DNA from 2 places in the Halobacillus sp. SY10 genome. Region 1 is predicted to be linked to the other one. Evidence: riboswitches for the same ligand, from Rfam matches in the RefSeq annotation. Region 1 holds a riboswitch; the other holds the start of a gene.

What was found. Region 1 has a riboswitch for lysine ahead of dapA (4-hydroxy-tetrahydrodipicolinate synthase). Riboswitches for the same ligand answer to the same signal wherever they lie in the genome.
Region 2: linked by a shared signal. The riboswitch ahead of ACJA3J_RS16490 (Na+/H+ antiporter NhaC family protein) and the one ahead of dapA (4-hydroxy-tetrahydrodipicolinate synthase) in region 1 are both predicted to bind lysine.

The regions. Positions count from the first base shown of each region.
Region 1 covers NZ_CP174345.1:4,193,433-4,197,859, forward strand. Annotated here, with positions in the region: gene ACJA3J_RS20965 (MFS transporter) at 1-535, opposite strand, end outside; gene ACJA3J_RS20970 (hypothetical protein) at 691-1,113, opposite strand; lysine riboswitch at 1,895-2,073, shown strand; gene dapA (4-hydroxy-tetrahydrodipicolinate synthase) at 2,195-3,091, shown strand; gene clpP (ATP-dependent Clp endopeptidase proteolytic subunit ClpP) at 3,119-3,700, opposite strand; gene ACJA3J_RS20985 (sigma factor-like helix-turn-helix DNA-binding protein) at 3,716-4,372, opposite strand.
Region 2 covers NZ_CP174345.1:3,212,010-3,216,436, reverse strand. Annotated here, with positions in the region: gene ACJA3J_RS16500 (bifunctional UDP-sugar hydrolase/5'-nucleotidase) at 1-303, shown strand, start outside; gene yunB (sporulation protein YunB) at 674-1,444, shown strand; lysine riboswitch at 1,499-1,682, shown strand; gene ACJA3J_RS16490 (Na+/H+ antiporter NhaC family protein) at 1,818-3,362, shown strand; gene ACJA3J_RS16485 (sodium-dependent transporter) at 3,730-4,427, shown strand, end outside.

The DNA.
Region 1 (4,427 bases):
CAATGATGACCCCGGCAAGCATAGGAGCGAGGATGAACGAAGTCTGGTTGGTCATCTGGATAATCGAATTCCCTCTTGTCAGATTGTCTTTATGAATGATTGAAGGAATGACGGCACTTTCCGCTGCCCAGAAAAAAGCATCCAGAATACCGAAGAAAAAAGCAAAAGTCACAAATGTCCATAACGTAATTCCACCGAAAATAAACCATACGACAAGGCCGACGAGAAGCAGCCCACGAATAAAATCAGACAAGAACATGATCTTCGCCTTATCAAAGCGATCCGCCACCGTTCCACTGATAATCATAAAAAGCACCCGTGGAATACTAACAGCGATATACAGAATGCCAAGTGAGGCCTCTAAACCTAAGACATTGACGACATACCAGCTTTGTGAAAAAAGAAAAAAAGAAATACCAAAACTTGATAAAAGTGCCGCTCCCCAAAGCAGCAAAAAGTTTCGATTCTTGAATATGGATGGAATCTCTCTCGGTTCCGTTTCTGATTGTTGCAACGCTATTTCATTGACTGCCATATGAATCACACCTTCGTTTATTATTGGTTGATTCCATTGTATAAAAGGTCGATGCCAGCAACGATATGCCACAGAATGATTCTCCATCCGTCTCGAGACTGATATTTCCCCACCTATGTAAAAAGAGGTTTGCCCTTTACAAACCTCTCGGATGATCAGCCGCCCATGTATTGACTGCGGCAACGATTAATACAATTGAAATACGCTTGGTCATTAGATCCAAACTGTGCGGCACAATTGTTGATACAAGCCCGGTACAGATCGTGTTGGCTTTGTCCTGGTGGTGTAAATGGTCCTCCCCAGGAACCTCCGGGTTGGAATCCACCATTGTACCCGGGCGGCAGACCACCAGGGCCTATCCACTGACCTGGAACGGAAGGTTGCGGCTGCCAACTCCCACCGCCTGGACCTCCCCACGGAAATGGTTGCTGCCACTGCCCGCCAGTACCGCCGCCCCAAGTGCCTGGAGGGAATAATCCGCCAAAACCTCCTCCAGCTCCCGGGTTAAACATTCCACCACCGCCGAACACGATCCGATCCTGATTCCCGTTACTATAATAACTTGGATATTGATTCATCCGATCCGTCCCTTCTAAAAAACTCATACACCATATACTAAGAACCCCACCCCCAAATCGTGCCTATCCCCTCCAATTCTCTTCATGTAAGAATTGCTCCCTACACTGGAAAACTCAGTTTCGAGACTTTTGATGAGCGGGTCGGGGCTTCGGGGGATGACTCGCTTTCCGCGGAAGCGTCAAGAGCCCCTCCCAAAGGTCTACGGAGTAAGCCTTGCATGGTTGGAATAAGTAATGACGAATTCCTGGCCATGGATACGGGGGCAGGGAAACGACGGTTTGCAGTGCTTTGAATCAGTACGTAGAAAAACAAACACGTCCGGATTTCCTTCCGCTTTTCATGCGGACGTTTCCCAGCCCCTGTTCCCTCGCCTTATTCGTGCAGTTGCTATGGTAGAAGCTACTATATCGGGTGATTCATCAGCACTTCACCACCAAAATCTGCAGGTTACTTTAAGAGGGATTTCGAAAACCTCATTCGGCTAGGGGCGGAGGGGAATAGGGAGACTCCTGTGGGAAAAAAGTGCATGGTGAAACCCCGCAGGACGCAGTCCGAGGACGCTCACCGCGCTCCCGCGGAAAGCGAGTTATTCCCCGCAGCCCCTATCCTCTCAACTAAAGTCTCGAAATCGAGTCTTACACATTCCTGCCAGATAGCTTAAGATAAGAATCTCAGAGATTTTGTCGAATCGTTTGTTCCCTTGTCTTTCCACTTGTAATATGGATACTTTTTTGATAATCTTTAACTAACTAAATATTTTCTTATTTCAAATGATTTTGAAGTAAGGATAGAGGTGCAATGACATGAGTACACTTGTCGGAGGAGAATGAGCTCCTGAGATGAAGGTGGAAAGGGGAAATTGCCGAAGCGAAAGGGATCTCATATCCCTGATGCTGGTTCTGCTGCTTAACAAGTACAGGACTGTCATATAGGAAACTATATGGAGGGCTATCTTACGCAGGAACGGTTTAAAAGTTTCTACGGCAGCAGCGACGCCCTCGTTGTTGCCGTTTTTATTTTGACTGCCGTAGCCCTCACAACCTCGAACGTATTCAAAATTCTAAACAAAGGTGTGAGGTTATGAATTTCGGCCAAGTATTAACAGCAATGGTGACCCCTTTTGACAGCGAAGAAAACATTGATTTTGATGCAACTCGAGCGTTAGTCAACTACTTGATTGAAAACGGTTCGGATGCCCTGGTCATTGCAGGAACAACTGGTGAATCACCAACATTGACGACAGAAGAGAAAGTGAGCCTCTTCAAATTCGTTGTTGAAGTGGTTGACGGAAGAGTTCCTGTCGTTGCAGGTACCGGATCCAACAACACGAGAGCGTCCATCCGTTTGACTGAAAAAGCTGAGGAAGTCGGTGTCGACGCCGTCATGCTCGTGACCCCTTATTACAATAAACCAACTCAAGAAGGTCTTTACCAGCACTTCTCTACGATTGCAAAATCTACATCGCTTCCCGTGATGCTTTACAACATCCCAGGAAGAAGCGTCATCAACATGGAGCCGGCGACCGTCATTCGCCTATCTCAAATCAAAAATATCGTTTCCATCAAGGAAGCAAGCGGCGACCTTGATGCGGCGACGGAAATCATTCGTGAAACGTCCGATGACTTTTCTGTTTACAGTGGCGAAGACTCCAATACGCTTCCATTCGTATCCATCGGAGGTACAGGAATCGTCTCCGTCTCCTCCCACGTGATCGGAAATGAAATGCAGCAGATGATTCAAAGTTTCCGCGAAGGCGATTTTGCTTATGCCGCCCGTCTTCACCAAAAGCTTGTTCCTGTTATGCATGCCATCTTCTCTGCACCAAGCCCGTCTCCGGTTAAAGCGGCCCTTCATGCTAAAGGTGTGGAGGTCGGTGGTGTCCGTCTTCCCCTCCTGCCGCTTTCCGAAGAGGAAGAAAAGCATGTTCTCGGCGAACTTGAAAAAGTACAACCGAAAGAAGCCCTCACGGCTCCATAAGAAAAACCGCCCATGCCGGGCGGTTTTTTATTTTTTGTGAACAATCTCATCAATGATTCCGTATTCCTTCGCCTCTTCCGCACTCATAAAATAATCACGGTCGGTATCCTCTGCCACCTTTTCCACAGGCTGCCCGGTCCGTTCGGCGATGATTTCATTAATGTGCTGCCTCAGTTTGATAATTCGTTTCGCTGATATCTCTATGTCAGCCGCCTGTCCGCGAGCTCCTCCAAGTGGCTGGTGAATCATGACTTCACTATTCGGCAGAGCATACCGCTTTCCTTTTGTACCCGCCAATAAAAGCATCGCTCCAAAAGAGGCCGCTATCCCCGTACAGATCGTCCGCACATCAGGCTGGATATACTGCATCGTATCCAGAATGGAAAAACCAGCAGTCGTCGATCCTCCTGGGCTATTGATATACAAAGAGATGTCTTTTTCCGGATCATCCGCTGCAAGGTATAAAAGTTGGGCGACGATGCTGTTGGCCATGTGATCGTTGATTTCTTCACTTACCATAACGATCCGGTCTTTCAAAAGTCGGGAGTAGATGTCGTAGGACCTCTCCCCTCTGCTTGTCTGTTCAATGACATAAGGAATCGTATTCATCGGATTTTCCCTCCTTTATGCTGCTAAAGAGAGGACGTTTAAAGGTGAAGCTGGTCGCTGATTTCTGGAAGCAGGTTTGAGGAGAATCGGAATTTTTTCAATCAATAACGTTGGATCCTGAATGGTGAGCGTTCTGACCAATGTTTGGTAGAGAAGATCGTCTTCTGAGCGGGTTCGCATCATTTGTAGCCTTTCCGCTTCGGGACACCTGTGCAGATTATCCCTCGCACGCTTCAATAACGCTTTAACTGCTGTTTCCTTCATTTGAAGCAGTTCTGCAATCTCTGCAATTTTATAATGAAAAGCTTCTTTCAAAATAAATGTAAGCAACTGCTTCACCGTCAATTTCTCTAACAGGAGTTGAACCAAGGTTTCATCGACAGTCTCTTCTTTTTTTACAAAGTCATCCGCCGGCCTCTCCATCAAGGGTTCCTTTTTCTCCATGCGTTTTTGATCCACCCAAACATGGTAGGCGATTTTTTTAAGAAGAGCTGGTCTGATTTCCCCTGCATCATAATGCTCACACGCCCTTGCAACCGACTCCTGGGCAAGGTCTTTTCCGTCCCATCCATCGCGCGTTAAGAAAAGACAATAGCTTAAAAGCTTATCATAGTCCTTCTCGATCTCCTCAAGACCAAGATTCCCAACGGGATTACTTGTATTTAGTTCCACCTTTCACACTCCTTTCGACCTCTCACAGCTATAACGGAAAAATCCATGAAAAAGA
Region 2 (4,427 bases), 980 kb from region 1:
CGAGCTGCTCATACGAAAGAACTTACGGAAATAAGGCTGAAAGGTTTTGGCTTTAGAGGTGAAGTGATTGGGAAGATGGTTTTTGCAGGTATTGACATAGAAATGGATGATGATGGAGAAGAACATGTAAAGCGTGTCACTTTTGCTGGTGAACCGATTGATTATGATCGTACGTATCGGTTTGCTACAGCGGACACATTTACGTTTGGCCGATTCTTTCCTGAAATCGCCTATTCGAAAACAAAGAAATATTTTATGCCGGAACTATTGCGAGACCTTTTATCTGAAGCACTTAAGTCATAACACTGGGAGCTACCTTTGTAGGTAGCTCTCTTACATAACGGATTGTAAGGAATTTATTATGAAGAGTCTTTGCAACAAATTCTCTAGTACCCGGAGCTGTATTAGCTAAAACCATATACAATGAAAGCGGTCAAGCGTTCTTCCAACAAGGTGTAGCTTTTACACCGCGGATCATTGAACGGTTAAAAAGCTTTGATATTAAAAGCGATCGTCCCATAGTAAGGGAAATAAAAAGAGATGGTACAAGAGGAAGAAACACCGACTTGTCCAAAGAATTGAATATCCTGATCAAGAATTGTCATATGACATCGGTAAGTTGATGCTTAAACCCTTCTTTTCTTTCATATAGATAGATGAGGAGGGTTGTTCTATGCCAAAGAAGAGTGCGACTACTGGTTCCACGATCGGAAAAAGGATTGTGCTTAGTCTGCTGTTTTTCGCCCTTTTCACAGCGTTAAGCCTTTGGTTCATTAACCGAGGTGTGACTCCGGCGCTCGTTGAAATTGCTGAAACAAAAGCTCAACAGCTGGCTAGGGATGCCATTAATGAAGCAGTCAGTAAAACGATCGCAGAAGATCTACAATTTAATGACCTTGTGAATATGGAAAAAGATAACCAAGGAAACATTGTTTATATGGGATGGAACTCTGTAGTTGTTAACCGCGCACTTCGTGATACGACCATACGTGTTCAGAACTTTTTAAAAAGGATGGAGCTTGGTGAGCTTCCGATGGAGGATACTTCTTTGGAGCCGAATATTGATCCCGATCGCACACAGGAGGAATTAGGAGAACAACCAGCAACACTTATCGAACTTCCTATTGGGGTAGCAACAAACAACAGTTTACTAGCAAACCTTGGGCCAAAAGTTCCTGTTCAACTTAGAGTGATTGGAGACGTTCAATCAGAAGTCGATATCAAGATGACGGAATATGGGATTAACGCTGCTTTATTTGAATTGACGATTCATTTTGAAGTGAATGTCCGGATTGTTATTCCATTTTCTACAGAAACAACTGTCGTAACGAATAATATTCCTATTGATCAAGCTACCATCCTAGGTAAAGTTCCTAATTTTTATGGTGGTATGGGAGGGGAAGGAGATCCATCATTTTCCTATCCAATGGAACCCTTGCAATAAATGCTTGGAATTGTTAAAATTACTGAGAATTGAATATGCGTGACCTTATCAGATCGGTGAGGTAGAGGTGCAAACACCATCAGTAATCAATTGGAGCGAGACAAGCGACGATGATTGATGGAAGGGGATGTTTGCCGAAGTGTTTTGTAGTCCGTCAAACTATAAGACGCTGGTGTATATCTGAACAAGAGATACACTGTCATGCATGCTTTTGGGTGCATGGGGCGCTACTGATCGAAATGGAGGATAATCAAATTGCCACTTACAAAGGCGATGGTAGGTTATTTTCTATCATTGTCTTTTTTTATTCCTCATTTTTATCCGCAGTAGCCTTCCAATCCCGTTACATCAAGATTTACGGAGGGGAAACATCATGGAAGGAACCATCTATTCTTTAATTCCAGCAGTATTAATGTTAATCCTTGTTCTGCTGACAAGGAAAGTCATCCTATCCTTAGGGATTGGGATCATCGTAGGAGCATTCCTGCTCACACAAATGGATATTGGCGGAGGACTAGCGTTAATCTGGTCGATTTTCGCAAACATCTTCGTCAGTGAAGGCGCACTGAATATGGGCAACATTTATTTGTTATCATTTCTATTCTTATTAGGAATTACCACTGCCTTCATGACAGCATCAGGAGGAAGTCGTGCGTTTGGTCGTTGGGCTGTCGAACGTATTCGTACGAGAAAAGGGGCAACACTTGTTCCGGCGCTTCTGGGAATCATCATCTTTATTGATGATTACTTCAATGCACTGGCCGTAGGACAAGTAGCGCGCCCTGTAACCGATCGATATAAAGTATCCCGGGCAAAATTGGCGTATTATATCGATTCCACATCGGCTCCGATTACTGTTATTTCACCTATTTCCAGCTGGGGAGCTTATATTATTGGAACGATCGGAAGTATCCTGGCTGCGAATGAAATCACACAGTATCAAGCTTTTGAAGCATTCGTGTTAATGATTCCAGCAAATCTCTATGTGTTTGCGGCGTTATTGCTCGTATTCTTGACGATTTACTTAAGATTGGATCTTGGTCCGATGAAAGTTCATGAGAAACGAGCCATTGAAACAGGAGAATTGAATAACCCTGAAAAAGGGGACGTTCCTGGTGATTTGAATGATGAATTCAAGGAGCATAACCATGGGAAGATCTCTCATCTGATTTGGCCTATCTTTGCTCTTGTTGTCGGAACTGTGTTAACAATGGTCATCACAGGAATGCGCAACACAGAAGGCAGTGTCGATCTTCTCTCCATCTTTGCAAACACAAATGTGAATATCTCATTGTTCACAGGTGGAGTCGTTTCTGTTGTTGTTGCGCTTGTGCTGTATATCAGTCAACCAAAACCTAAATCAGGAATTTCTCTCGTCTTTGGTCAAGGGATGAAAGCCATGTTACCAGCGATTTACATCTTGGTTTTTGCCTGGATGATCGGTGATATCATCGGCCAGCTTCAAACTGGTGAATATTTAGCCCAGCAATTTACTCAAGCAGATATCAACCTTGCCTATCTGCCTTTGATTATTTTCTTATTGTCTGGCTTCATGGCATTATCAACAGGTACATCTTGGGGAACATTCGGAATTATGCTTCCGATTGCAGGAGAAATCGCGGCAGTGTCCGACCCTACACTGATTTTGCCGGCACTGTCAGCAGTACTCGCTGGATCTGTGTTTGGGGACCACTGTTCACCGATATCCGATACGACAATTCTTTCCTCGACAGGGGCAGGATCGAACCACATTGATCACGTACTCACACAGCTCCCTTATGCCCTTATCGCTGCAGGAGCTGCTTCCATCGGTTATGTTATCTTAGGCTTGTCTGGTGGAGTGTGGCTGCCATTGTTGATGACGTTGATTATTGCCACATTTGTAGCGTTCATTATTCACAAGTTTAATCATAGGTAGCCAACGGAGTAAAATAAAAAGGAATACTTTTTGGGAGAGTATGGAACGTGCAACGTCCATACTCTCTTTTTTTGTCATCATCTCCCCATTCAAAAATTCTTTATATAGGCTGATTGTTGAAGACTCTGTTTCGTGACTTACAAAATTCTGCCATATAGTATAAATCGTGTATGATAAAAACATATTAATCCATATTATGGTAGTACATTTTACTCAAGGCTTTTAACTCCCCCTTCCAATTTCTGAAAATTTAAAAATTATTTTGACAAGCTGCGCATTGCTAGTTATAATTTAAAGCAGAATAATCAGAAAAATAAAAATTAAAAAACATCTTTTCTAGGATGTTAAACTCAGGGAGGTCTTTCGCATGGAAAATCGTGCACAATGGGGAACACGAGCCGGTTTCATACTGGCAGCCGTCGGTTCAGCCATCGGTTTAGGTAACATCTGGCGTTTCCCGGCAGTAGCTTATGAAAATGGTGGTGGGGCATTTTTCATTCCTTATTTATTTGCTCTGTTAACAGCGGGTATTCCGCTACTTGTTATGGAATTCACCATCGGCCACAAATTTAGAGGGTCAGCACCACTTTCATTCTTCAGAATGAACCGTAAAACAGAATGGCTTGGCTGGTGGGCAGTACTTGTATCATTTGTTATTTCAACATATTATGCCGTCATTATTGCCTGGGCAATTTCATACAGTTTCTTTGCATTCAACCTTTCATGGGGTGAAGACACAGAAGGCTTTTTGTTTAGCGATTATTTGCAATTATCCGTAGATCCTGGTCAGACAGGAAGCCTTGTACCTGGTGTTCTTATTCCACTTCTTATCGTTTGGTTGATTACTCTTGGGGTCCTTTTCAAAGGAGTCAAAAAAGGGATTGAAGCGGCAAACAAAATCTTTATCCCTACATTGGTTGTCCTTTTCATAATTATTGTCATCCGGGCGATTACTCTTCCGGGGGCGGCAGAAGGTCTTCAGACTTTCTTTGCTCCAGACTTTAGTGCAATTGCTAATAGTTCCGTGTGGGTAGCGGCCTATGGTCAAATTTTCTTCAGTTTATC